One region of the Chitinophaga caeni genome, then DNA from elsewhere that is predicted to be linked to it. Evidence: riboswitches for the same ligand, from Rfam matches in the RefSeq annotation. Region 1 holds a riboswitch; each other region holds the start of a gene.
The links. Region 1 has a riboswitch for cobalamin ahead of COR50_RS11585 (TonB-dependent receptor). Riboswitches for the same ligand answer to the same signal wherever they lie in the genome.

Region 2: linked by a shared signal. The riboswitch ahead of COR50_RS10425 (DUF5074 domain-containing protein) and the one ahead of COR50_RS11585 (TonB-dependent receptor) in region 1 are both predicted to bind cobalamin.
Region 3: linked by a shared signal. The riboswitch ahead of COR50_RS03045 (TonB-dependent receptor plug domain-containing protein) and the one ahead of COR50_RS11585 (TonB-dependent receptor) in region 1 are both predicted to bind cobalamin.
Region 4: linked by a shared signal. The riboswitch ahead of COR50_RS21175 (ribonucleoside-diphosphate reductase small subunit) and the one ahead of COR50_RS11585 (TonB-dependent receptor) in region 1 are both predicted to bind cobalamin.

The regions. Positions count from the first base shown of each region.
Region 1 is NZ_CP023777.1:2,717,765-2,725,207, forward strand. It holds gene COR50_RS11575 (alpha-L-rhamnosidase) at 1-1,523, opposite strand, end outside; gene COR50_RS11580 (beta-N-acetylhexosaminidase) at 1,721-3,289, shown strand; cobalamin riboswitch at 3,401-3,600, shown strand; gene COR50_RS11585 (TonB-dependent receptor) at 3,725-5,734, shown strand; gene COR50_RS11590 (YncE family protein) at 5,765-6,910, shown strand; gene COR50_RS11595 (PKD domain-containing protein) at 6,929-7,443, shown strand, end outside.
Region 2 is NZ_CP023777.1:2,440,797-2,448,239, forward strand. It holds gene COR50_RS10395 (APC family permease) at 1-548, shown strand, start outside; gene COR50_RS10400 (DUF4254 domain-containing protein) at 1,223-1,828, shown strand; gene COR50_RS10405 (glycosyltransferase family 9 protein) at 1,825-2,862, shown strand; tRNA gene COR50_RS10410 (tRNA-Gln) at 2,976-3,046, shown strand; tRNA gene COR50_RS10415 (tRNA-Gln) at 3,103-3,173, shown strand; gene COR50_RS10420 (hypothetical protein) at 3,518-3,715, opposite strand; cobalamin riboswitch at 3,962-4,147, shown strand; gene COR50_RS10425 (DUF5074 domain-containing protein) at 4,215-5,525, shown strand; gene COR50_RS10430 (pirin family protein) at 5,682-6,542, shown strand; gene COR50_RS10435 (hypothetical protein) at 6,604-6,858, shown strand; gene COR50_RS10440 (TlpA disulfide reductase family protein) at 6,937-7,443, opposite strand, start outside.
Region 3 is NZ_CP023777.1:744,233-751,675, reverse strand. It holds gene cobU (bifunctional adenosylcobinamide kinase/adenosylcobinamide-phosphate guanylyltransferase) at 1-389, opposite strand, end outside; gene COR50_RS03055 (ABC transporter substrate-binding protein) at 386-1,321, opposite strand; gene COR50_RS03050 (DUF6580 family putative transport protein) at 1,451-2,050, opposite strand; gene COR50_RS03045 (TonB-dependent receptor plug domain-containing protein) at 2,071-4,002, opposite strand; cobalamin riboswitch at 4,099-4,317, opposite strand; gene COR50_RS03040 (APC family permease) at 4,381-5,721, shown strand; gene COR50_RS03035 (trans-sulfuration enzyme family protein) at 5,791-6,963, shown strand; gene COR50_RS03030 (tetratricopeptide repeat protein) at 7,096-7,443, opposite strand, start outside.
Region 4 is NZ_CP023777.1:5,043,924-5,051,366, forward strand. It holds gene COR50_RS21170 (ribonucleoside-diphosphate reductase subunit alpha) at 1-2,163, opposite strand, end outside; gene COR50_RS21175 (ribonucleoside-diphosphate reductase small subunit) at 2,386-3,360, opposite strand; cobalamin riboswitch at 3,491-3,694, opposite strand; gene COR50_RS21180 (hypothetical protein) at 3,969-5,522, opposite strand; gene leuC (3-isopropylmalate dehydratase large subunit) at 5,721-7,124, shown strand; gene COR50_RS21190 (class I SAM-dependent methyltransferase) at 7,135-7,443, shown strand, end outside.

The DNA.
Region 1 (7,443 bases):
GTTTCTACCGCGATAGCCGCATCACCTGTCCAGCCGTTTTTCTCCCGCTGCGGACAATCGGTGGGATACCCGAACAGGTTTGATAAATAAGATTGATTGGTGGCAGCCCAAATTTTATTGATCACCGGATCGGAGGTGTGCAGCTTGCCGATAGGTTTTACATCGCTATGCATGAAATAACCTTTTACATCTTCGCGTTGTAAAGAAATAGGTTGATCACTGCTTACCTCGATATATTGAAATCCTTTGTAATTAAATTTCGGCATAAAAAATTCCCGGCCATTTCCCGATAAGATGTAAATATCTTCCTGGAAAGGATCCGTACTATCTTTCGGGCGGTAATGGACGATGATGTTTGATAAATCGACATGACCTAAACTATCGAGTAATTCGCCGTGTTTCACGCGGATTACTGTTCCCGGTTTACCGGAAACCTGTATGCTGCTGATCCCGGCAATATTTTCGCCGATATCAAAAACGTAGTTGCTATCCGAGAATTTCTTCATGTTAACAGCCGGAATTTCCCGGGTGATCCGGATCGGTTGCATACTTTGCGCCACGATGTTGCCAGATGGCGCCGACCGGTAAATGGGGCCATGCCAAGTGCTATCAGCAAATCCCGGCTTGTTCCAACCCGGTTGTTCCAAGCGTGCATCATAATGTTCCGCCGTATAAATGCTGTTGAATAGGGTGGGGCCTAAAGTCCATTTCCATTCCCTGCCTGTACCGATCGTTTCCGTACTTCCATCTTCAAACATGAGCCGGATATCCATGCAGAATGCTGGTCTATTGCGCCAAGGCGCCTGGTCGAAAAACCAAACCGCGGTAGATTGGTGATTGTACCAGCCATTGCCCAGCTCCACTCCAACAACATTTTCACCTGGTAGTAAATGATCAGTGATATCATAGGTAACATATAAATTTCTCCTATCAAAACGGGTGTACATCGGGTCCAGTTGATGATCCCCGATCCGTTTACCATTTACGTACATTTCGTATAAACCGGCCACCGCGATATAAGCCCGTGCTGATTTTATTTTCTTATGGTTGATAAAGCTCCGCCGGAATAAGGGAGCTCTTTTTTCATCCTTTGAATACCTGTCGCTAATCCATGAGCCTTGCCAGTCACTTTGATGCATCATACCGGTTTCAAAAGTGGAAATTACCGCCTCACTTTTTTTTCCGTCCCTGCCCCAGGTTTCCACGCTCCAATAATAGCGGGTGAATGATTGTAGTTCGGGGCCGGAGTAACTGGTTAAGATACCGGGAGAATGTTGTCGCCCGCTTGTCCATAAAGGCTGATTTTTTAAGCTGCTTGGATCCGTGGCGAGGCATACGCGGTAGGCTTCCTGTTGGTAGTTATCATTTCCCGACCCTGTTTCCTGCCACGAGAAACGCGGTTGGGGAACATCGATCCCCAATGGTGTTTCTAAGTATTCCACGCGAAGGTTCCGTGGTTGTGAATAACTTGGTTGCATGATCGATATTATTCCGATAAGAAGTCCTGCCAGCTTACGTTTCATGTTTTATCATTTTCCCGGTAGAATTTGTGGAACCGGTATCTAGTCAAGGTAATTAACGCCGCAAAATCGCGTTTTTCATCGATAAGATGATGGATTATTCTATGGTAATAATAGCTTTTTATCCCGGTATAAAAGAATATGAAGAATGCTTAGAATGCTCTAATAAATTTTGTATGTTGTTCTCAAAATTGTGTGACATGTTTTTAAAATTAAAGGCGATCCTGTTAGCATCGGTCTTAGCGATACCGGCATTGGCCCAGGAAGAGCTGCCCATAGTGCCGCAACCGCGGAATGTTGAATTTTTAAACGGAAATTTTGCAATCGATTTCAATACGGAGATTGTAAATGCGGATGGACTTTTCAAGAACTCATCTCAATATTTGCAGTGGGAACTTCAAAAACGTTTCCGGATTAACCTGGCTAACAGGAATGCGGGTAGCGGGGAGAACTGTATCAAGTTTACCCGTACGAGGGACAAGGATATGCCGGGGGAAGGTTATGAATTGGTAGTTCGTCCCGGGGAAATTATTATCGCTGCCAACTCTGAAAAAGGTGCCTTTTACGGTTGTATATCCTTGTTGCAAATGGTAGCGGCAGCACAACAGGATGGTGGCAAAATGTTGTTGCCGGCCTGCTTGGTGACCGATGAGCCGCTATATGGATGGCGGGGTTTTATGCTCGATGAATCGCGCCATTTTTTCGGTAAGGATGCCGTGAAGGATATCTTGGATTGGATGGCTTATTATAAGTTGAATAAATTTCATTGGCATCTTACAGATGAACCTGCCTGGCGTTTGATGATACAAGGATATCCTTTCCTGGCTTACGTGGGCGGGGTAGGAAGCTGGTCGAACCCGTACCTGCCTGCACAGTTTTATACGCAGGATGATGTACGCGAGATAATCGAGTATGCTGCTGCAAGGCAGATCGAGGTGATCCCCGAGATCGATATGCCCGGACATGCAACGGCTGCCAACAAGGCTTATCCCGAGTTTAGCGGCGGCGGTTCGAAAGATCACCCCGAATTTACATTTAACCCCGGGAATGAAGGTACTTACAGCTATTTGAGCAGGATTTTAAGGGAAACGAATACCTTGTTCCCTGCGGCAAAGATTCACCTGGGGGGTGACGAAGTGAGTTTCGGTAACGGGAAATGGGCAACAGATCCCGGCATTCAGCAATTGATGAAGTCCGGGAAGCTGAAAGATCTGAAAGCTGTTGAACAATATTTCATGGAACGTATGGCTGATTCTGTAATGGCCATGGGCAGCCAGGTATTGGCCTGGGATGAAATGGCGGATGTTGATTTGCCAAGGGATAGTACCATCATTTACTGGTGGCGGCATGATCAGCCCAAGCAGTTAAAGAAAGCCTTGGACAATGGTTATAGAACGGTAATTTGCCCGAGGTTGCCTTTTTATTTTGATTTCGTGCAGGACAGTACGCACAAGGTTGGCCGCAAATGGGGTAAACAATATGTTCCCTTGGAAAGGGTCTACGGTTTTGATGCGGCTACTTTAGTTCCAAGCTCGCAACAGCAGTTAATCCTGGGTATCCAGGCGAACTTGTGGACGGAAAGGGTTGAGAATGTGCAAAGGTTGCAATTCATGTTATTTCCCCGGATCTGCGCTTTATCCGAAGCCTGTTGGTCTTTACCGGCATCGCGGGATTTTCCTTCATTCCAGCAACGGATGAAATACCAGTACAAATTATTCGACCAGGCACATATCTATTATTACAAACCTGGCCGTGAAGAAAAACCTTAACGGTTAGAATATTATGGATGACATCCCGGTAGTAAACAATGCTACCGGGATTTTTTATTGTAGCCCTTTTTTTGAGCCATGAAACCTCTTTTGGTGGAAATACGGGATTCATTTACATTTGCAGCACATTGGTTCCTGCTGTCAATTACTGATTAGTAGGATTAAAAGGGAACTCGGGTGCAAATCCCGGACAGTCCCGCTGCTGTAATTCTCGTTACAATACCCGGCAAATCTATGGTCACTGTGTACTACATGGGAAGACCGCCAGGGTAGAGATAAGTCAGAATACCTGCCGTGTGAATCGTTTTTAAGCTTTCGTGGAATGAAGCTTGGAAGTACCAGCATTACATGGTCTTATACCGTAGGTTGATTATTTTCTTGATGTAGTTTTTTCACTGCGAAGGCTGTTGATATTTTTTATCAAACAGTTCAATTATGCAATTCATCGAACAAAAGCGTTCCTTGAAAACGGCATCGCTATGCCTGTTATGCTGTCTTTTTTGCTGCGTTCAGCTATTTGCCCAGGAGGATTCCTCGCAAGTCAGGCAGTTGAAAGAAGTGCCGGTATTCGGCTCGAAGGTATATTCGGGATTATCCCCGGTGCAAACTTTACAAGGAGGCGCCTTACAACGTTTGGCCAGCCAGTCGGTCGCCGATGCCATCCGTTATTTTTCCGGTGTGCAGGTAAAGGACTATGGAGGGATCGGGGGGCTGAAAACGGTGGATGTCCGCAGCATGGGAACCAATCATACCGGCGTTTTTTACAACGGTGTACAGGTAGGGAATGCCCAGAATGGGCAGGTTGACCTGGGGCGATTTTCATTGGATAACATGGAGTCCGTTGCACTCGTAAACGGGCAATTAGCCCAATCGTTACAAACAGCAAGGGATTATGCTACCGCTGCATCCATCTATTTACAAACGAAGCAACCAACTTTTGAAGCGGGTCGTAACTCCATGCTGAAAGGAAGTTTTAAAACGGGGTCTTTCGGATTAATGAACCCTTCATTGTTGTATCAAAGAAAGTTGCATTCAAAGCTGGATGCATCTTTTAACCTGGAATGGGTGCAGGCTACGGGGCGTTATAAATTCCGTTACCGCAAGAAGGATGGGTACGATACAACTGCTTATAGAAAAAACGGCGATGTAGAGGCTTTAAGGGCAGAAATGAGCTTGTTCGCCCATGTATGGAAAGGTCAGTGGAACACGCATTTTTACTTTTACGATGCGGAGAAAGGCTTGCCCGGCTTCATAGTAAACGGTGTATTCGGCCATGTTGATCGTCAGTGGGATCGCAATTTTTTCGTGCAATCTTCTTTCAAGAAGCCGGTAGCTTCCCGGTATAGTTTCATGCTGAATACGAAGTTTGCTTCCGATTATACCCGGTATCTCGCACCGGATACGATGATACTTTATTTGGATAACCGGTACAAACAACAGGAGTATTATATTTCATTCGCTCAAAAATTCGTGTTAACATCATTTTGGGATATCAATCTCTCCACGGATTGGGTACATCAAAACATGACAGCCAACTTGGTCAACTTCTCCTATCCTACGAGGGATTCCTACTTAGCGGCTTTATCAACCACCTTGCACTGGGACCGGTTTAGGTTGCAAGGAAATATCCTGGGTACTAAAACAAGGGAGCGGGTCGAAAAAAATAAGCCTGCCAATCCACAAGATGAGTTAACGCCGGCATTATTTGTCGATTGGCAACCATTTTCAATTAGCCCTTTTAAAATCAATGCATTTTATAAAAGGATTTTCAGGATGCCTACGTTCAACGATTTGTATTATACGGAAATCGGGAATGCGGGTTTGAAACCGGAGTTCGCCACGCAGTATAACCTCGGCTTACGTTATGCGCTCAACTTCGGTACGGAGGCGCAGCACCAAGTTGGTATTGAAGTAGACGGATATTATAATGAAGTAAGTCAAAAGATCGTGGCGATGCCTACGGCCAGCCAGTTCCGTTGGACGATGATGAACCTGGGCCATGTAGAAATACGTGGTATAGATGTGAAAGCCCATGCTACATACAATTTCGAAAGCGGCTTGATCGGCTCCGCCAGGTTCAGCTATACTTATCAAAAAGCGCAGGATTTTACGGATAAGAAGGATTCTTTTTACGGTGATCAAATTCTTTATATCCCTTGGCATAGCGGTTCCTGTATTTTATCTGCGAATTATAAAAGATGGGACTTGAATTACAGCCTTATTTATACCGGGGAGCGGTACAATGCGAAGGCTAATATTCCTGAAAACTATGTACAACCCTGGTACACGAGCGATTTTACTTTTTCGAAGTACATGGTCTTGAAGCGCAATAAACTCCGGTTAACCGCGCAGGTTAATAATATTTTCAACCAATATTATGACGTAGTGCTGAACTACCCGATGCCGGGAAGGAACTACAAATTCATTATCAGTTTACAGATATAAAATTTAATCAATCATTTTTAATCTAATTAAATGTTTACACGGATCCACAAAGTTGTAGCTGTATTGTTACTGGTCAGCTATACGATTTCTTGCCGGAAAGACGATACGGTAGTTCCCCCGGTGACTACGCCTGTTGATACAGCCAAAATCAGCGTGGTAAAAGGTTTTTACTTGCTGAATGAAGCCAACATGGGAAGTAATAAAGCTTCAATTGATTATTACGATTATACCACGGGTAACTATAATAAGAATATCTACCCTACGGCAAACCCTGGTGTTGTCAAAGAGCTGGGCGATGTTGGTAATGATATCCGGGTGTACGGTAGCAAATTGTACGCGGTTATCAACGTGTCGAACAAGGTGGAAGTAATGGATGTGAAAACGGCCAAAAGGTTAGGGCAGATCGATATTCCCAATTGCCGTTACATCACTTTTGCAAATGGTAAAGCATATGTAAGCGCCTATACCGGTCCGGTGAGCATTGACCCGAATGCACCCCTAGGCTTAGTTGCTGAAATTGATACCGCGTCTTTAGCCATTACGAGGGAAGTTTCCGTCGGCTATCAACCGGAGGAGCTAGCTATCGTTGATAATAAAATATATGTTGCCAACAGCGGTGGCTATAGGCCGCCCAATTATGATAGTACGATTTCCGTTATAGATATTTCCAGTTTCCGGGAGCTGAAAAAGATCAATGTTGCGATCAATCTACACCGCTTAAAAGCAGATCGTTACGGGCATTTAATTGTTACTTCCCGCGGCGATTATTACAATACCCCTTCGAAGGTTTTCGTGGTAGATACTAAAACGGAAACAGTCATTCACCGGTTTGATATCGCGGGCAGTAACCTTGCTGTAGCAGGTGATACAGCATTTTTATACGGGAGCGAATTTAATTACAATACGGGGAGCTTCGAGGTTACTTACAATATGATAGACCTTAAAAATTTACAACTACTCAATAAAAGTTTTATTACCGACGGAACGGAAGCCGAGATACAGATGCCCTACGGTCTAGCTGTTAACCCGGTGACAAGGGACATCTTTGTGACCGATGCAAAAGACTATGTATCTCCCGGCACATTGTTCTGTTTTGACCCCTCCGGCAAAAAGAAGTGGTCTGTTACCACGGGCGATATCCCTGCACATATTGCTTTTGTAATCGAAGAAGAATAATTCAATCTATAAAACCGTATGAAAAAAATTACTTTACTTCTCGCAGTGGCATTGACCACCATTTTTTCCGGATGTTATAAATCCGATATCGATGCCCTGAAAGATGATGTCAAGGACCTGAAAGAACAGATGGCTAAATATGAAGCCTTGCTCAACGCGATGAATGACCGGCTGTACGTGACAGGGTATGAACAATCCGGCAATAAATATACCTTGACCTTGAGCGACAGTACCGTATTGGTAATCGGGGATTCCCCGGCTTTCGTAACAAGGGGTGAAAATGGGCATTGGTATATCGATAATAAGGATACGCAGGTAGCCACGGAAGGATTTTATCCCGCGTTGAGCAGGGGCGCTAATGGTAACTGGTTTATCGGTGATACGGATACCGGCATCAGGGCTTTACTGCCTGCAACGGATTATAGCATCATGGCTATTGTTCGCGTTGATGAAAGGATGACTTTTGTTTTCGGAGATGGCAGAACGGTAGCGTTAAAATCGATGTCTCCTGAAATTAATATTACTATTCCCAC
Region 2 (7,443 bases), 280 kb from region 1:
CATTTGCACCGAATGAAAGGGTAGGGGTTGCCGCCGCCGAAGCCATATTCGGTGCCGCAGGTTCGATTGCTATTGCCGTGATGATCATGGTATCTACATTCGGATGTAATAACGGTTTGATCTTGTCCGGTGCAAGAATGTATTATACGATGGCTGAAGATGGCGTATTTATCCGTAAAGCTGCTATCCTGAATAAGAATGATGTACCGGCGAACGGTTTGTGGTTGCAATGTTTATGGGCATCTATATTGTGTTTAAGCGGTAGTTATAATAAGTTGCTGGCACTCGTAATTTTCGGGGTACTGTTATTCTATGTATTGACAATTATCGGGATTTTCAGGTTGAGGAAAACACAACCGGATGTTCCCCGTCCTTACAAGGCATTCGGCTACCCGGTGTTACCGGCTATTTATGTTGCAGTAGCATCCGGTTTGGCATTGTTACTGTTGTATACGGAAACTACCTACGCATTATTTGGTTTGGGAATTATCTTGATCGGTATCCCGATTTACTATCTCGCGAGATCCGCTAACAAGAAAACTGTTTAAAATAAAAATTCGGTAAAACGAATCCTGTTTCAATCAAGTAAACGGCAGTGCATTTATGTATTGCCGTTTTTGTTTTATGTGAATAATTGTGATATAAACTGTTAGAGAAACAGCCAATTAAAATGCGTGTATAATTATTATAATAAAATTTTTTATAATAGATTTTTTGTTCTATTTTTAGGTGAAGGAAATTTAAGACTGCGGTCTATATTGCAGTAAAGAGTATTAAATTGCAAATAACCTCAGGACAGTGAGAATTAAAGTCAAGATCTGTATTTATTGAAAGCTAACTTTATACAAAATTTTAACCCGGTCGACTTTAAAACGATGTACCATTTTTTGTTTACCATTTAGAATAGCTTCTATTAGATACTTTACATTTTATAAAAATATTACCAACATTGTTCTGATGGCCGTTAGCCCGGTGCTATGTTAGTAAGGCATGGAGCAAATCAAGAACCGATCTATCAAAATATTGCTAATAAAACGGGTGTTTTATTAGCTGAAGTATTGCATTCTCGAACATTCACATGATTTTATGCACGGCACATTGTCTCTACAATGTGCCTATTTTTATGCCCGGCTTCAGTGGGCCACCCGGCCATGCTAAAAATCTTGGAGGGAATTTAGCAGCGGATTTTTATTTTATCAGATTAGAAATTTACTTTTGTCGCATGTTTACAGAATTGTGTACCAAAGTATTTAATCAAGCTATAACGGATTTTCATTTGCATAATGACGTGCACCGCGGCATAGAAAACCCTTATAATAAAGCTGACATTGAACATCTTTTATATCTAAAAAATTGGATTGATACGGTTCAATGGCACCTGGAAGATATTATCCGTGATCCGAATATCGACCCGGTAGCAGCGTTGAAATTGAAGCGTTGGATCGATAAATCTAACCAGGAGCGTACCGATGTGGTAGAATATATCGATAGTTATTTCCTGGAAAAATTTAAGGATGTGAACGTATTGCCATCGGCTACGATCAACACGGAGAGCCCTGCTTGGGCAATTGATCGTTTGTCTATCCTTGCCTTGAAAATTTACCATATGCGTGAAGAGGCGACACGGCAAGATGCCAGTGAAGAGCATAGGGCCGTTTGCCAATCCAAGCTGGATATCCTGTTAACACAGCAAGTAGACCTATCCACGGCTATAGAGAGTTTATTGCAGGATATCGAGGGGGGCAGGAAGTACATGAAAGTGTACAAGCAAATGAAGATGTATAATGACCCCAGCTTGAACCCGGTACTTTACGCGAACAAGAAATGAGCAAATTACGAACCATATTAGCGACCCGCTTTTCAGCGATGGGTGATGTGGCGATGTGCATTCCCGTGATACGTTCCGTATTGGCAGCAAACCCCGGTTTGCAGATCGTTTTCGTCACTAATAAAAAGTGGGGAGCGCTGTGTGAAGATGTCCCGGGCCTCGTGTTTTTCCCTGCCGATGTAAAAGGGGCGCATAAAGGCGTTCCCGGTTTGTACAAGCTATCCAGGGAAATCAGGAAAAGTTATAAGATCGATGCCTTAGCAGATCTTCACCAGGTATTGCGTTCCCAGGTTTTACGTACGTTTTTTAAGTTGGCGGGGACAAAAGTTGCCGTAATTGATAAAGGCCGTGCAGAAAAGAAAGCGTTGACCCGCCGCGAAAACAAGGAATTGAAACCTTTGCAAAGCACCGTAGATCGTTATGCAAGCGTATTTCGAGAGCTGGGTTTGCAATTTGATCTACTACCAATCGAAAGGCAGCAGAAAACATTGCAACCGGGTACCTTACAATTGACGGGGGAGAAGCGAACCGATACCTGGATAGGAATAGCGCCGTTTGCAGCGCACCGGGAAAAAATGTATCCCCTGGATAATATGAAGGAAGTCATTCAACATTATGCAGCGCAACCAGGTGTTAAAGTATTGCTTTTTGGGGGTGGAGAGGCCGAAATTCGGGCTTTAAACGAATTGGAAGTAAAATATCCGTCAGTAGTCTCATTAGCCGGGAAAATTGGCTTAAATGAAGAATTAGACGTGATATCCAATCTCGATGTTATGTTGAGTATGGATTCGGCCAATATGCACCTGGCATCCTTATTCGCGGTGCCGGTGGTGAGCATTTGGGGTGCAACGCACCCTTACGCGGGATTCATGGGCTATGGCCAGGAAATGATGAATGCCGTGCAGGTTGATCTTTCGTGCCGGCCTTGCTCGGTTTTCGGTAATAAAACTTGTTTCCGTGGAGATTGGGCATGTATGGAGCAGATATTGCCCCCGATGATAACGCATAAAGTGGATAATGTGATAAAAAAATAAATCTTTAAAAGACTTATTTGTATCCTGTTTCGACAAAAAAAATGATTGAAAATCAAAAAAATATTTTGCAGAAATAAAAAAAGTTCTACTTTTGCCATCCCAAACGAAATGCTTGCCCGATAGTATAATGGTAGTACGACAGATTTTGGTTCTGTTTGTCTTGGTTCGAATCCAGGTCGGGCAACAATAACAAGTTTAGTTGCTAGGCTCAGTTAAGTTCTTAAATACAAGCATTTCGATTGCCCGATAGTATAATGGTAGTACGACAGATTTTGGTTCTGTTTGTCTTGGTTCGAATCCAGGTCGGGCAACATAAAAAGTTATAATATGAAAGGATAGGATGTTGGTCTTATCCTTTTTTGTTTTCTTATTAATTAGTAAGTTAAATTCACTCCTAACTTCAAGCCCGGATAACCAAATTCTTGTATCGGAAAATTTGTCGTTTTGCCTGAATTCCCGGATCGATATTGCTGCGGGAATGTATAATTTATCGTATAGTTTTCGAATCATACCAAGGCTTAACTCTCTTTTGCCGGATAGTATTTCCGGTTTTCGGGAACGGTAACCCAATAATTGTGAAAGCCCGGTTTCAGGCATGTTTAGCTCTCCAATCTGAACTTTATACCCAGGCAATAAATATGATTTTTAATCATTGTTATCCGGCTAATATTGCTTTAAATTTACTTGAATTCCTTACCAGGTCAAGGAAATAAGCGAAGGATGATATATTCAGCCCCACCAGGAAACCATGGAACTTCGCACCGTTGATAGGGAACGGTAGCTTGCCGATACACTTGTACAAAAGCTCGATCGCGCGATCAAATTGGCGGCCGTGATGGCCAATTTGTGCCATTTTTGGTACTCGTTTTGGGGCAAGCAAAAAAGTACAAGAAACGAGCAGGTGGACATTGAATCGAACTTTTAAGGGATACGATAATTTTTCATTGAAAATCGATATTCAATTTCCAACATCGGTGATCAATCAAAAGCTATTTTCAAGCAATGTTTAATTTTTTTAATTCGGAAAACAAAGTACACCATGTAACATATTCCCTTCCCCCACCGTTCTAAGATTTGGAGAATACCGCGCTAAAATGTAGGTTTGCGCCTGCAACCGGGTTACATCTGTCGATGTATGAAAAGGGAATCCAGTGGAAACCTGGAGCTATCCCCGTAGCTGTAAACTTGATAAAATTACTTGGCTTTCCCCTGCCACTGTACTTCATTACGGGAAGGCTGCCAAGTACAAGTAAGCCAGAAGACCTGCCCGTTTGTATTGCCATCCTTCTTTCGGGCGAAAAGATGAGCTGGATCGAAGAGTATAAACTTAAAATAGATACAAACACACCCACATGAAGAAAAATTTAATAGGTTGGTTAGCTTTAGCTGCCATTCTTGTTGTTGCTTGTAATAAAAATAATGATGATCCTACGATCCGCCCGTTCGTTACCACGGAATTTAGCATGGATACGATAGATGTCGGCCAGTCGGTTGACCTGAAGCCTACCGTGGAAATGAAAGATGGCGCGAGTTTTCAGTGGAAGGTGGATAACGAGGAAGTTAGTAAAGATACCGCTTATACCTACACTGCTTCCAGCCGCGGTAACCATAGGGTTGTGTTTACGGCTAGCAATGCCGCCGGAAAAGATTCCGGGGTATATCAAATTTTCTCTCCTGGTGAATATGACCTCGGTTTTAGCCTGATTACCGAAGGCTGGTTTGGTCATGGTACCGGCAATGTTTTATTTTATAGTTACCTGCGCGATGAGTTGACTGACAGTGTGTTTATCAAGGAAAACCCCGGTAAAGCCCTTGGCGAAATCGGTAATACCTTGCAATATGGAACGGTTAGTTTCGATAAGATGTACCTCGTGGTAAAAGCAGGTGGACCATTGGTTAAAGTTGATCCTTACACAATGAAAGAGCTCGGTAGAATCGATAATTTACCCGGTGATTTCGGGACTTCTTTCCTCGGTTTGGATACCGAGAGGGGATTACTTGGTACGAACGATGGTGTTTACGTGGTCAATCTCTCTACCATGACAATCGATGGTACCAAGGTGCCTAACATTACGGGGCCTGTAGGAAACATGTTACAATACGGGGACCGTGTTTTCGCATTGACCCGCGATAGCGGTATCGTGGTTTTCCGCTCTACGAATTATAGCACTATTAAAAAATTAGGACAGGCAGATTTCGGTTTCGCTGCCGCTAAAGATGGTTTGATATACGCTGCCAAGGACAATAAATTATGGGGGATGAACCCGAATAACTTGGCCGCGGATACGATTACTTTACCATTTACTACTACCTCGCCTTGGGGTGCATGGAGAAGTGTGCCGATGACAACATCCAGCAAAGACAATTCCGTTTATATCGCACCCCCGGACGGATGGGCCGGCGGCGCCAAGATATATCGCTACCTGAAAGGAAATGCTTCCAGCGTTAGCGAACCTTTCTTCACGTTACCGGGAGGAGAATATTTTTACGGAGCAGCGATTGCTTACAATGCATGGAAAAATGAAATCGTGGCAACGGCAACCAACAGTTCTTACGGAGGGAATGTGAATTACCTGTATTTCATCAACGCAACCTCCGGCGCCGTGAATAAAAAGATTACGTTTAATGGCTATCATTTCCCTGCCATGTTATTGATGTATTAGCCTTGACTATAAATTTTCTAATAGTTTATATTACAATGGAGCTTCGTTATGAAGCTCCATTTTTTTGATACTTATCGAAAGCTTGTTTGGCAAGAATATTGACAACTATAAGTGTGATTATTTGTTATAAATAATAAATGAAACACGCTCGTCCATATGAAGAAGAATTTGGTTTTTATCTTGAATGGGGTTGTCAAAAATGCCTATGCGAAGGAGAAAGTATTGCAATTGATCCCGAACCGTAAATTAACTTCTGCAAATCCTGTTGTACTTTGGCAACATGTAATGCCGACGGAAATTAAGCAGTCTTCAGATGCGAAAATTGTAGAGCCGCATCCTCACCGCGGTTTTGCAACGGTAACATTTATGCTGCAAGGAGAAGGGTATCATTATGATAACGCGGGGCATGAAACCATATTGAAACCGGGCGATGTTCAATATTTATTTGCAGGTAGCGGAATCTTGCATTGTGAAAATCCTTCGGCACGGTTCGCCGGCTTAGGTGGAACTTACGAGTTATTGCAACTCTGGTTGAATGTTCCTGCCAAGTTCAAGATGGATCAACCGGTGTATCAAAGCGCTGTAAAGGTAGCCATCCCTGTTATCGTGGATGAATTGGGTGTGAATCTACGGTTGCCGATCGGGCATTACAAGGGGGCGAAAGGCCCGATAGAAACCAAGCAACCTATTATTGCCATTACCGGGGAGATCCATAATAATCACGATGTTTGTTTAGAAGTACCTGCCGGGAATTGGGCCTTGTTATATGTTGCCAACGGTTCCGTTACTTTAAATGATGATGAGGATAACCCCGTCCATGAGCATCAACTCGCCGTATTGGATAAAGAACGCGAAGAACTCAAAATAACGGCAAACGGGAATGCGCAAATCCTGTTCCTTTCTGCACCGCCATTAGATGAACCCCTGGTTATTAAGGACAATTTCGTCATGAATACGAAAGAAGAAATTGATCAAGCCATGGCAGATGTTGCTGCGGGGAAATTCGGTGAGATATAAAATTCTCTTGCTATTTTTTACAAATGTGTTGAATTATCGTCCCGGTATGTACATTTGCTCCATGCAAGCTTTTTCAGTTTCTATTGATTACAAGGGTGTTTCCCAACAATATTATATTGAACCTAAACAACTGGGTTATGTTATACAATTACATGTTGATATAATGGATCAGCATTTTCATTTCGAAGTAGATGACGAGGGGAATTGGCGTGTTATTGCGGCCGATCCTGCCGGGGCGCAGCAGGTTCCCGCCGGGTTGTTGCAATCTATAGCGGACGCGATAGACCTTCATTTGCAAAAATTCAACTCCTGGTAAGAACTGTTGATATTATTTTTCATAAAAAAAGACCGGAACAAGAATCCCGGTCTTTTTTTATGAAAATATCTTTCCATGTTAATTTAAAACTTCAGCAAGTTTCTTTTCTAATGCCTCGCCACGTAAGTTTTTACCGATGATCTTACCACTTGGATCGATCAGGAAGTTTTGAGGGATGGCATTTACACCGTATAAACCGGCCACTTCGTTTTTCCAACCTTTCAGGTCAGATACTTGTGTCCAAGCTAGACCGTCTTTTTCAACGGCAGCTAACCATTTGTCTTTGTTTTCATCCAAAGAAATACCGAATACGGTAAACCCTTTATCTTTATAAGTGTTGAATGCTTTTACCACGTTTGGATTTTCCTGGCGGCAAGGTCCGCACCAGCTAGCCCAAAAGTCAACCAAAACATATTTGCCTTTGAAAGAAGCTAAGCTTACAGCGTTTCCATCTTTATCGCTTTGGGAGAATTGGATCGCGGGTTGACCAACGGCGGTTTTCTTAGCAATTTCTAATTTTTTACCGAAAGCAACACCTGAAGGAGATGCTTTTACCGCATCCGCAAGGTTGTTATATAACGGTTC
Region 3 (7,443 bases), 2.0 Mb from region 1:
TCCGCGTGAACGCCCATGCCGATTTCGTTGCTTACGATGAATATATTTCCTTGATAATTTAATAATTGATCTATTTCTTTTTTAAATTCCTTCAAACAACATTCAATATCCTGTTCGTGATGTAAAAAGAAATTTGTCAACCATAAGGTAACGCAATCGATCACAACTGTTTTCCCATTTAAAGGTAACTTACTTAGATATAGTGTTTCCTCGTAGTTAGTCCATTCTTCGGTACGATCTGCTTGGTGTCTTTTGACCCTTTGTTCAAATTCTTTATCCCAAATTTTTGCTGTGGCAACGTATACGGGGTTTGTATCCAGTTCCAGGGCACAATTTTGCGCGTAACTACTTTTACCTGACCTGGCGCCACCGGTAATAAAATGTATCATATAAAAACTTCTATTTCTTGGGGAAGATGTTTAAATTTTGTTAACAGGCGATTGGGTATTTCGCATATCTCCGGGTGGAAGATATGTGATAATACGCTAATACCATCCACCAATGTGCTGGCGCTGGGTTGTGTAAACAAATCGTAATCTGCCAGGTAAACCTTATTATCCTGCACGGCTTTCAATTGCTTCCAACCATCGAGCCCGGTTAGCAGGTGAATTTCTTCCATACTCCTATCAATCATGAACCCGCAAGGAGCTATTACTAGTATCTCGGGGTTATACTTCTTTATTTTTTCCCAGGAAGTGACAATGGAATCCCCGCCGGGGTTAGACAGCATATCCACCCCGCCAGCGTAGGCAATTTGCATCGGGATCCAATGCCCGCAATTATAAACCGGGTGCATCCATTCCATCAGCATTACCCTTTTGAGCTTTGCCCGGTGCTGCCGTAATGTATCGATAATGCCATCAATTCTTGATTGCAACTTTGCAAGGTAATGAAAAGCAGCAGACTCTTCCCCAAGGGCTTGGGCGATATCAACCGCGCATTGAAAAACGTCATCGAGGTTGTCCGGTGAAAGCGTAACGATTTCTGGTTTTTGGGGTAAAGCATCTATGGCCTGTTGGGTACAGCGTGTATCGATTTGGCAAACCTCGCAGACATCTTGCGTGAAGATGATACTAGGTGCAATTTTGGCAAGAAGCGGCTCGTCTACGAAGTATAAACTTTTTCCCTGTGCTTTGGAGGCAGAAAAGATACGGTCTATCTCCGTACTTGAATATTGGAACCCTTCAAGCACGCATCTAACAATAGCAGGTTGCCCTTTTGCAACGGGTGGACATTCAAATGTAACCCCTTGCAGGTGATGGGATAATCCCATATCGTAGATCATTTGGGTAGCTGCCGGTAAAAATGAAGAGCAAATCATTTTCAAAGGATTTGTTGATATGAAAATCCCGCTATGGCAATATATGTTTGGCATAGCGGGATCAGGATTTATTAGCAATATTGGCGGGAACATAAAATACCCGGAAATATGGATGGAGACACGCTGCGCCTATGCATTCGCGTATGCCAGTGTTGGATATTTACGTTTGATGAGTTCGTAAGTTCCAAACATGATGGCCCCGTACATAATATTTCCAAGTAACATTCTTTGCAAATATGGAATCGCCAGGTCCAAGCATTGCAAATAACCGTTGAAATCCCTCGTAAATGGTTGACCGGTAAGGATGTTGGTGCCGCCTGACATCCATACACCGAAGTCAGATACGATCCAGTGAAATAATGCGGCGCCAACCGCACCCAGGATAAATTTCATGACGGTAATTTTATGTATCCATTGGCCGATAAGCACCATGCCGGCAAATGCAATATAGTTGTAATACCAGCCCCGGTATAACAATCCACTTAAATCAGATTTATAAACAAACTGCATCATTACAACATCGCTTAGCCATAAAGCCAATAAAGGAAACAGGTAAGCCTTCCATTTGTCCGAAAAATAAGCGCCGCCAAACAGGGCCATTGCACCGATCGGTGTGAAATTAGAAAAGGGGGTAAGCTCACCGCTATTAAGCACTCTCAGGGTTCCTACAATCAGGATGAAGAGTACTAATAAACCTGTTCTCGGGTTAATTTTCTTGTTTTCCATCATGTGATTATTATATGTGTATATTAAAAATTAAATTGTAATCCGCCGTTGACATTGAATTTCCTGTTATTATATCCCCAGATATCAAAATATTCTTGATCGGTGATATTGCGGGCGTCAACGAAAAGGTTGAGATGTTTATTGATTTGATAAGATGCGTATACATCTACCGTATAATAACTTTTCAATGGAACGGAAGGTGCATTATACTGCTTCTCCCAGCGCTTGCTATACCATTTACCTACCAGGGAAAGGAAAAGTTGATCATTGACCTGGTAACCTAAACCTGCATTTAATGCATGTTCCGGCCTGCGGAACAAATTGTTGTAGGTGCTGTCTTTATCAATAGTTTTACCTTTTACGTACGTGTAATTCAAGTTGAAACGCAGGTCATCCGTTATATTCCAGTTGCCTTCAATCTCGGCTCCGTATATTTCCTGTTTGTCTGCATTTACATAATAACTTGGCTCCGGATAAATCCCGGAATAGAAATCGATCCAGTTTTTAACTTCCCGGAAAAAGCCTGTAACCCTGAAATTGATCTTTTTTGAATAAAAGCCTTGGTAACCTGCTTCATAGTTTAACGAAGATTCAGGGTTTAGGTTACGGTTTCCAAACTCGGAAAATAATTGATATAAAGTGGGTGTTTTATAAGCGCTGGATATATTGGCAAAAATCTTATGCTTATCGTTGATAACATATGCAGGGTTGAACGAAATCGTTTGATTGTTTCCATAAACGGAATGGTAATTGAACCTGCCGCCGATTTCCATTGTAAAACCACCGAGATTATGCAAGAACAATGAAGCGTAATGGCTGAATTGATTCATATGCGCACTGTCAGGACCCAAGCCTGTAATGGGAAATGCCGACTTGTATTGCTCGTCCGTATTAGACGTACGGTAATCAGCGCCCACGATCAGCTGTACTTCCTTGGTCAGATCGAAGTTGACATAAGTTTCCAATTGATGTGTATTGGAGATATAATCTGCATAATAATAGTAGTCAAATTCCGTAACGGAATCTTTCATTTGGTGGCGATCATTCTTTTGATAATTGTATGTAAAGAACCAGCTACCTTTCTTGAAATTATAACGGTTGTTAATGCCTGCGAGCAAGGTATTATTATGTAGTTTATTCCGGGTTTGATCGAGGAATGCGCCGCCATCTAAGCCGGTTGTATATTTCGAATAATTGACGAATCCTTTTATTTCCCAGTTATCTCCAGGTTTAAAACCTATGCTTGCATAGCCCTGGTTGCGGGTAAAGCCATCCTTATCAAAATTTTGTTTGCCGGTGGAATCATAAGCGCTGGAAAATCCCTTGCTGGAGAGATAATTGTACCCGGCCTGGTAAGACCATTTCCCGGCTTGACCGCCGAGGTTCGCATTGGCGTTGTAAGTATCGTAACTACCGTAAGCCAACTGGCCGGATATGCCTAAAGGTTTATCGGCATTTTTCTTGGTGATAATATTAATTACCCCGGCAGTGGCATCAGAGCCGTATAAAGTTGATTGGCTGCCCTTTAGTATCTCGATTCTTTCGATCTGTGAGACAGGTAAAAAATTTATATCAAACGTATTATTAATGGTAGAGGCATCGTAAAGTGGAATACCATCGATCAGGATCAAAGTATTGCCACTGGAAGCGCCCCTGGTATAAACTTCCTGGTTGGAGCCCAGGTTGTTTTCGGCGCCGTTAACAACGATCCCAGCTTGGTTATTAAGGATGGAGCTTAAAGTTTTGCCACTGTTCCTTTTTAAATCTTCTGCTGTAATTACGGTTACAACCTTACCGGTTTCCGACAGTTGCTTGGGGAACTTGGCGGCGGTTACCACGACGGTATTAAGCTGGTTGGTTGCGGTTGAATCTTTCGGTTGGCCATGTTGCGCCAATGCTGTAGACAATCCGGCTCCCCAGAATAAGAGGGGGAGGATAATTTGCTTCTTTTGCATAATTTTTTAGCGATCCTTGAAAAATGCCACGGAACAGGAATATGAAAGATATAATGCCGGGAAGGCTTTACATCCTCGCTTTTTTCCCGAAAGCGTGGTGTGTAGTTGAAATTGGCAGGTCTTCTGGCTTACCTGATCCGGTGGCGCCTTCCCATTTTCAAAGAAAACAGTGGCTTTGAATACCAAGGATGTATTCCCCAAATGAATGGGGCAGGATTACAGCTACGGGAATAGCCCCGGTTTTGCACCGGTGTTCCCTTTTAATGTGGATGACAACTAGGGTGTTGTTCCACAACCAATAACAGGGCAAACCTACGCTATTTTGATGGATTTTAAATTTTCGATAAAAATTAATCTTTGAATATTATCTTACAATCTATGAGCATCAAGCCCAAATTAGGATTATTCGATCTCACCATGATCGTGGTGAGCCTTGTGATAGGCATGGGAATATTCCGAACACCTATTAATGTTTCCAGGGAAGTAAATGAGCCTTGGCAATTTTTACTGATTTGGGTGATCGGTGGTTTCGTAACTCTTTGCGGGGCTTTGACTTATGCAGAGATCGGCTCCCGTTATCCCAAAGCCGGTGGGTTTTACAAGGTTATGTCTTACTGTTACCACCCGGCTTACGCTTTTATGATCAACTGGACGGTATTGATCTCTAATGCAGCTTCGGTGGCCGCGGTTTGCATGATCGGGGCAGAATACATTGGCCCGGTACTATTGCCGGCATCGCTGCAAAATAATGCCGGTCTAAAATTAATTGCTTTTGGAACAGTAGCTCTACTGTACACGGTAAATATGATCGGCATACGCATGAGTGCGAGTTGGCAAAATATCCTAACCGTTATAAAGATATTAATGGTGTTGGTATTGTGTATGACGATCTTCGTCGGGGATGTCCAGGCGCCGAAAGCTGTTGAATCTATAACAGGACACAACGGTCATAACTGGTTATACATGTTTGGCGCCGCCTTGGTGCCGGTATTCTTTACCTACGGGGGGTACCAGCAAACTATTAACTTCGGAAGCGACATCAAGGAGCCGGCCAGGAATATGCCCAAGGGCATTTTTATTGGCATGGCAATCATCATTACGGCATATTTCACGATCAACTATGCATATATTAAAGTGATTGGCTTCGAGCAACTGAAAACGACCGATGCTTTAGCTTCGAGGATGATGCAGGCATTTTTCGGAGAAAGCGGCTTCAAGATTACTTCGGTATTATTGTTTATCTCGGTGATGGGCTACGCTAATGTGAACTTGATTAGCAACCCACGCATGTATTATGCAATGGCCGAAGATGGGGTTTTGCCAGCTATTTTCATGCGTGTGAACCCGGCAACACAGGTGCAGCAAGTAGCCTTAACGGTGTTTACCGCGTTGATTATCATCGTGATATTTTTCCTGGGCACCTTCGATAAAATGTTGAAATACGTGATGCTCTTCGACACGATCGGGTTAGCATCCGCCGCGGCATCAATATTCGTATTGCGAAGGAAAACCAAGTCTATGGACGGGCTTGGGATTTATAAAATGAAATCATACCCGTATACAACACTTATATTTGTATTGGTGTATTTAATGGTAACTGTAAATATTTTCATCCAAGATTGGAAAGGAGCCTTAATAGGTTTGAGCATTTTCTTTGTAGGGCTTCCATTATATTTTGGGGCTAAAAAGGTAGTCAGGGAGGAAATTACCAACAATTAATTTGAAACGGTAATTAAGGTTGCTTGTCTAATTATTCGTGACATATTGCTGAGGCAATAAAATGAGCTTATGGATTTATCATACATTATTAATGAATTGGGTGAAGATCGGGAGATGTACTTTAATGCTGTAGCCCCCCCGATCGTGCAAAGTAGCAACTTTGCATTTAAAACAGTTGAAGAGATGCGCCAGCTTATGCTGGATGAGTATAGCGGATTTTTATATTCACGGGGTATGAACCCGACCCTGGAAATCTTGAGAAAGAAATTGGCTGCCCTGGATGGCGCCGAGGATGCTTTAGTATTTAGTAGCGGCGCAGGGGCGATCTTCGCAGCGATTTTGTCACAAGTGAAACATGGAGATCATATCGTTTCGGTAAGAGATCCATATAGTTGGGCAAAGCATATGTTTGAAATCATCCTGCCCCGTTTCGGTGTACAAACAACGTTTATCGATGGTACGGATATCGAGAATTTCGAACGGGCAAGGCAATCCAATACCACCTTGGTTTACTTGGAAACGCCCAATTCTTTTACGTACGAATTGCAGGATCTAACAGCGGTAGCTAATTGGGCAAAAGAACATCATATCGTATCTATCGTAGATAACAGTCATTGTTCACCTTTATTCCAATCCCCGGTCAGTATGGGTATAGACCTGGCTTTACAATCAGCCACAAAATATATAGGGGGGCATAGTGATGTGGTAGCGGGTGTTTTAACAGGAAGTAAGCAAAAGATGGAAAAGATATTCAAGTCAGAATACCTGAATGTTGGCAGTGCGATAGCTCCCATGAATGCTTGGTTGTTGATCCGCGGGCTTAGGACCTTGGAATTAAGGTTAAAGAAATGCGATACATCTGCCCAGCTCATCTTTCCCAGGTTAAAAGAACATGCGGCCATCGAGCGGATATATTTTCCTTTCGATCCCGATTTTCCGCAGTATGATTTGGCAAAAAAACAAATGAAAGGTGCAGGCGGCCTGGTTACGATTCAGCTCAAAACAAGGGATCTTGCAAAGATCGAGTTGTTCTGTAACTCCTTGAAACATTTCTTAATGGCGGTTTCTTGGGGCGGGCATGAATCCTTGGTATTCCCTTCTTGTGCAAACGTTTTACCTAGCGAGTTTGATGGGGAAAACCCGAAACATAGAATGGTACGGATTTATTTCGGTTTAGAAGATACCGAGTATTTATGGGATGATCTAAAACAGGCCCTGGATAAATTACTCACCAGGGAATAAGTTGTTTAATTCATCCGCTACTAAACTGCATCTTGGCGATATATTTAAGAAACAGCATTGAGAATAAAAAAGGATGTTAGCTCTAATACTAACATCCTTTTAATATTTTAAAAAATGAGGTCAAGTTTTGGATCAACCGGGCATCCTGGAAAGGGACTTATCCATTTTCTTGATTTCAGCAACGATTTGCGGGGTTGTAGGCCTGCAATCCTTGGCCCGGCGTAAATAGTCCTTTGCACTCTTGAAGTCGCGGCGGCTGGCAGCAATATTACACAGTGCAAATAATGCTGCTGCTTTATTTTCCTTATCAGGCATCCCGATTTTTAGCGCGCGTTTCAAGTTTTGATCGGCGCCTTTCAAATCACCTTTTTGAGAAGCAATCATTCCCAGTTGGAAATATTGCATCCCCTCCATCTCTTTCATCGGGCTGCCGGATTTTATACTTTGGCGGATATTAGCCTCGGCCTTGTCAAAATCTTG
Region 4 (7,443 bases), 2.3 Mb from region 1:
AGAAGTTAATTTACCGGTAGAAGGTGTATCAACAAAGAGGTTCAAAGATTGAGATTGGCAGATATAAGCACCGCGATCAGCAGCCATATCAATCAGGGTACGTTGCTTGATTTCCCAAACAGTTTTGTACAATTCCTTGATATTGGCAGGTATCTCGTTGATTTTTTGGATAGAACCGTTTGCCGCGATGATCTTATTTTTCATATCATTATCCCACAAACCGAGTTCTACCAAGTCTTTCAACAAATGTTTATTCACGACAACGAACTCTCCGCTCAATACTCGGCGGGTATAGATATTAGATGTATACGGTTCAAAACATTCATTGTTACCCAAAATTTGCGAAGTGGAAGCAGTAGGCATCGGCGCTACCAATAAGGAATTGCGCACACCATGTTTCACAACATCATCTTTAAGCGTAGCCCAGTCCCATCTTTCAGTAGGAGTCACACCCCACATGTCAAACTGCATGATTCCTTTAGACAATGGTGAACCGGCGAATGTTTCATATGCGCCTTCTTTGATGGCTAAATCCTTAGAGGCAGTCATGGCAGCGAAATAAATCGTTTCAAAGATTTCTTTGTTGAGTTGTTTCGCTTCCTCGCTTTCAAAAGGCAAACGCATCAGGATAAAAGCATCGGCCAAACCTTGCACCCCCAAACCAACCGGGCGGTGACGCATGTTGGAATTGCGGGCTTCTTCAACAGGATAATAGTTATAATCGATGATCCTGTTCAGGTTAACTGTTGCCTGGTAAGTTACTTCGTAAAGGCGTTCATGATCGAATTGACCTTCATTCACGAAGCGGGGCAATGCGAGTGATGCCAAGTTACAAACCGCCACCTCGTTAGCATCCGTGTACTCGATGATCTCGGTACAAAGGTTAGAACTCTTGATAGTCCCGAGGTTTTGCTGGTTAGATTTCGCGTTTGCAGAATCTTTGTATAACAAGTAAGGATTACCAGTCTCGATCTGCGCTTCCAGGATGGCGAACCATAACTCCTGTGCCTTGACCGTTTTACGGGCGCGACCTTCTTGCTCGTATTGCGTGTATAATTTTTCAAATTCCGGTCCCCATGTTTCGTGTAAACCCGGTGCTTCATGCGGGCAGAACAAGCTCCAATCGCCGTCAGACTCCACACGTTTCATAAATAGGTCAGAGATCCACAGTGCATAGAACAAATCGCGGGCACGTAATTCTTCCTTACCGTGGTTTTTACGCAGGTCCAGGAATTCGAAGACATCGGCATGCCAAGGCTCCAGGTAAATAGCGAAAGCGCCTTTACGCTTGCCACCACCTTGGTCAACATAACGCGCAGTGTCGTTGAAGACACGCAACATCGGGATGATACCGTTGGAAGTACCGTTGGTACCACTGATATAGGAACCCGTAGCACGGATATTGTGAATGCTTAAACCGATACCTCCGGCGCTTTGAGAAATTTTGGCTGTTTGTTTCAGCGTATCGTAAATACCTTCGATGCTGTCGTCTTTCATGCTCAGCAAGAAACAGCTACTCATTTGCGGTTTAGGGGTACCGGCATTAAACAAGGTAGGTGTTGCATGCGTGAACCAACGTTCAGACATCAGGTTGTAAGTTTTGATCACGCTCTCGATATCATCTTTATGAATGCCAACAGCCACGCGCATGATCATATGTTGCGGACGCTCGGCGATCTTACCGTCAACTTTGAGCAAGTAAGAACGTTCCAAAGTTTTGAAACCAAAATAGTCGTACGCGAAATCACGATCATAAATGATATTAGAATCGAGCGTATCCGCATTTTTCTTGATGATTTCATACACCTCATCACTTAATAATGGAGCAGGTTTGCCCACTTTAGGATCGATGTATTCATATAATTTCTTCATCGTTTTGGAAAACGACTTCGTAGTGTTCTTGTGTAAGTTACTTACCGCGATGCGGGAAGCCAACAAAGCATAATCCGGATGCTTGGTGGTGAGTGATGCGGCTGTTTCGGCAGCGAGGTTATCCAACTCGGTGGTCGTGACGCCATCGTACAAACCAAGGATCACCTTCTTTGCTACATCTATCGCATCAACATAATCGGGGTTCAATCCGTAGCACAACTTCTCAATACGTGCCGTAATCTTGTCAAATTTAACAGATTCCTTACGGCCATCTCTTTTAATAACAAACATACGCGGTAAATTTTATGGGTAGTAATAATATTTTTCAATTGGTATTTGATTGCGCGCCTGTCATGCCTGTCTGCCGAGGTTCGCGGCTGTCTGCCGAGGTTCGCGACTGTCTGCCGAGGTTCGCGGCTGTCTGCCGAGGTTCGCGACTGTCTGCCGTGGTTCGCGGCTGTCTGCCGTGGTTCGCGGCTGTCTGCCGAGGTTCGCGAACCTCGGCTGCAAAATCTAAAAATCTTCATCGAGACTAAACGTCTGGGCATCCTTGTTACCGCCCAAAACGCCGGCTTTTTGATAATCACCGACCCTCTTCTCGAAGAAGTTCGTTTTACCTTGCAATGAAATCATCTCCATGAAATCAAACGGGTTGGCAGTGTTAAACATTTTCTTACAACCCAGTTCCGACAACCAACGATCCGCAACGAACTCGATATACTGGCTCATCAACTCGCTATTCATCCCGATCAGGGCAGCAGGTAAAGCATCGATAATAAATTCTTTCTCAATAGCAACGGCATCCCCGATGATTTCATGCACTTGCGTTTCGGATAATTTTCCTTCCAACATGCTGTATAACAAGCAAGCAAATTCACAGTGCATCCCTTCATCGCGGCTGATCAATTCGTTTGAGAAAGTTAAACCCGGCATTAAACCGCGCTTTTTCAACCAGAAGATAGAACAGAAGCTACCGGAGAAGAAAATGCCTTCTACCGCGGCAAAAGCTACGAGGCGCTCTGCAAAATTCCCGTTCTCAATCCAACGCAAAGCCCATTCTGCTTTCTTCTTCACAGCAGGAACAGTTTCTACGGCGTGGAACAAACGGTCTTTCTCTGCCGGATCTTTCACGTAAGTGTCGATCAGCAATGCATATGTTTCGGAGTGAATATTTTCCATCATGATTTGGAAACCGTAAAAACAACGGGCTTCCGGGATTTGAACTTCGCTCATGAAGTTCACGGCCAGGTTTTCATTAACAATACCGTCACTAGCAGCGAAAAAAGCTAATACATGGGAAATAAAATGACGCTCGCCATCCGACATATTCGCCCAATCTTTTAAGTCGCCGCTCAAATCAATCTCTTCAGCAGTCCAAAAACTAGCCTCATGCCTCTTGTACATTTCCCAGATCTTGGGATAATTAATCGGTAATAAAACAAACCTGTCTTTGTTTTCTTTTAGAAGTATCTCATTCTCGTTGTTCATATAGATAATATTTTTGGCAACAATGTGTGAAAAAATTCAAATTACTGCCGTTCCCGTACCAGCAAAGAGTACGTGGTAAAAGATTAGGTGATGTACACCCGGGCCAAATACCTTGGAACGCGAAGGTTTCGACATAAACGTTGCATTGGCAGGTCTCCTGGCTTTCCTTCCCGGTACCGCACCTTCCCCGTTGGTTAAGCGAGTGGTCAGTGGATTTTGGGCAACGGATAATGAACCATTCATTATCGGAATCACAGTAGCGCGTCTGCTCGTGAGTTTCACACGATTCCCTTTTCATCTCTCTTTGCTAAGAACCATTGCAACGAAGTCAAGAACTATTGCAAATGTAATGATCAAGAAATGCCCCGGTCGATAAAGTTGCTAACAGGTGTTAATAAAAGTTTTAAACTTTTTGTGAAGCTAATAGGGGTAAAGGTTACAGTAATTTTAGTGCCTTTTCATCAACTTTTTTGGCATGGTAATAATTAATAATCTGTAATAAACACATTTTATAGGCAACAATATTCCATTCATTTTTTCTTACTAAAATGACACTCTCCTTCAATAAGTTATAGCATTTCCTGGATGGACCCCTACCTTGTAAAAAACTAAATCCGCGGAACCTTATTTTTGAACTTTTCCCGGATTACATCCTGCACGGGCACACCATCAATTTTACTTTCCAGCCAGGAGATAATATCGAGGTAAAGAAAGGATCTTCTTTCATATGGATTTTTGGAAAGTTCTACCAAGCGATCTTTTAAATCGATGAATGCTGCCCTTAATGCTTTCGGATGCGCATAAATGTTCTTACGGAGGAATTTCAATATCTCTTCCATGACCAAACCCAAATCTTTATTCTTGGCAATGAAATGGTAAACGGATTTTATTAAATATTCTACCAGGCTATAATTCTCCAGTTCATAATGCGCGATCAGGTGTAATATCCTCGCGAAGCATTGGATATCTGCACGCAAATTACCGATACGTAAGTGTATGATTTTATTTAGATAAACAATGGCATTATTATTATCCCCGCTACCGAAATACAAACAGGCTATCTTGTAATAAAAAACTAATACACGGTGTTGGTCCACCGTTAATTGGTGCTGGCAAATTTGCTCTTCAACCTCGGGAACCAGCGAAAGTCCTTCGGAGAAAGTCCCCATCATGAAATGCTGGTTGATCTTGGCCGTGTAGATATATACAAAAGCGCTGGTAGCGGTACTTTCATTAAACATATCCTTGTTATTAGCCGTATAATCTTCCAAGGCATGCAAAACGTCTGCAAACCGCTCACCGTTTGCATTGTAAAAGTGCGCCGTCAGCAAATTATGCATCCCCTTGATATAAAGATCCGGATCATTTTTCTTGAGAGACGGATATTCATCGCATAAGTCCACCCACTTCTGCGTATACCGGTAATACATTAAGAAATCCTGCAAAATATAGTAATACCAGCAATAGGCTTGATAGAAATAAATCTTTTCATAGAAACTCAACTCGGACGGCATATTAGAATTGAGGCTGATGTCAAAAAAACTCTTGATCATCAACACATCTTTCTCATTGCGGGCATGGCCCAGCTTCAGGTAAAGACCGTACATACGTAAGGCCAAAGTGGAAAGTCGGCTCACGTTCGTAAGGTGCGCATTGAGCATGATTGATTCCTCGCTCAGTTCATCAGCCCTATTTTCCAAGCTCCGGGTAATGTGCCGGGATTCGATCAGTTTCTCAAATTCTATAATTTCAAACCAAAGCAGCACTTCCTCCTGTTCCTTGGCACTAGCTTTTGCCTTGGAAAGTAATTTTAAACTTTGCGTATATAAACCTTTGTTATACAGCACCCTAGCATAATCGATCTGCTCCCTTAAATCGATCATCGGATCTTTCTGCTTGTACAATAAGCGTAAACTTGTCAATAATTGTTTATATAAATGCGCCTTTACATTTGATAATTGTTGTTTTTTAATCCCGGGCGTTTTTTTCAGCAGTTGCTCCTCATCGTAAGTATTCAAGCGATCCATCGCGTTGAATAATTGTATGAAAAGTACATCTTCCTTGGAATTATTCTTGTTAAACGCCAACTGAAAATTCCTTTTCTCTGCTTTCGTCAAGGTTTTTATCAATATAAATAAGGCATCGTTCTGGCTGTTGGGCATCGTTGAAAGATGTTTATAAAATACTAGTTATCAATTCATTACATCCTCTAAAGGGCGGTTGTATATCGTAAATAGATGAAAAGTCACCATATACCGTAAGGCTGTTGACCGTTAGATTTGAGTAAACGTTATCGAAGTTACCGATTATTACAAAAATAGGAAACGGCATACAAAAGCAAATACTAAAGTAATTTACGAATGGGAAAAACATTATTTGACAAAATTTGGGAGAACCACGTTGTAGCGAGCCAACCAGGGCACCCGGATGTAATTTACATCAACACGCATTTTATCCACGAAGTAACCAGCCCGCAGGCCTTCGATGGTTTGCGTAAAAGGGGCATCCCTGTTTTCAGACCCAATAAGACCCGCGCCACTGCCGACCATAATGTGCCTACGATGGATCAGCACCTGCCGATCAAGGAAGCATTGAGCCGCAAACAGGTTGAAATGTTAACTGAAAACACCGCGGCTTTCGGCGTAGAGCTATACGGACTCGGCCATCCGTATCAAGGTATCGTTCACGTAATCGGGCCGGAGCTGGGCATTACCCTACCGGGCATGACCATCGTTTGCGGTGATAGCCACACTAGCACGCACGGCGCTTTCGGCGCTATCGCATTCGGTATCGGTACTTCCGAGGTAGAACAAGTTTTGGCAACACAATGTATCCTTCAATACAAACCGAAAAGGATGAAAATTGAAATCAACGGCCAGTTAAAACCGGGCGTGGTTTCGAAAGACATCATCTTATATATTATCTCCAAGATCTCTGCCTCTGGCGCTACCGGTTATTTCGTGGAATATGCCGGGGAAGCTATCCGTAGCCTGAGCATGGAAGCCCGCATGACCATCTGCAACATGAGCATCGAAATGGGCGCCCGCGGCGGTATGATTGCCCCTGATGAAGTAACATTCGATTATATCAAGGGTCGCGAATTTGCACCCCAAGGCGCTGATTGGGACAAAGCCCTGGAATATTGGAAAACGTTGTATTCGGATGCAGATGCTCAATTTGAGAGTGTATTAACATTCGAGGCCGATGATATTGAACCGATGATTACCTACGGCACCAACCCGGGAATGGGCATGGGTGTAACACAACACATCCCGGCGCTTACCGAGATCGCGGAACATGAAAAACCGTCCTTCTCGAAATCCCTCTCCTATATGGACTTACAACCGGGCAGCCAATTGCTCGGCAAGAAAGTGGATTATGTATTTATCGGTAGCTGCACCAACAGCCGTATCGAAGACTTACGCCAGGTGGCCGAGTTTGTGAAAGGTAAGCAGAAGGCCGATGATGTAACCGTATGGATCGTTCCGGGTTCCAAGCAAGTGGAAGCGCAAGCTATTGAAGAAGGTATTGATAAAGTATTTGAATCTGCCGGGTTCCAATTGCGCCAACCGGGATGCTCCGCTTGCCTGGGCATGAACGAAGACAAAATTCCCGCTGGAAAATATTGTATCTCTACATCTAACAGGAACTTCGAAGGAAGGCAAGGCCCTAATGCCCGCACTTTCCTGGCTAGCCCTTTAACGGCTGCCGCAGCCGCCATCACCGGTAAAGTAGTAGATGTAAGGGAAATGTTAGCATCATAAAATTAAACTTATGTGGAACGCAACTTTATATAAAGAACAGCACGCCTTCGTATTCGAATATGGTAATGACCTCCTTTCGTGGTTAGATCCCAAGGAAGGGGAGCATATACTGGACGTAGGTTGCGGTACAGGAGAATTAACGGCCAAGATCGCCGAACCTGGAGCGATCGTTACAGGGATCGACCAATCCCCGGAAATGATCGAAAGCGCCCGCAGCCACTATCCTGAACTCCGCTTCGAAGTAGCAGACATCACGGAATTAAGCTTGGGCCAAGAGTACGATGCCATCTTTTCAAACGCTACCCTCCATTGGGTCCTG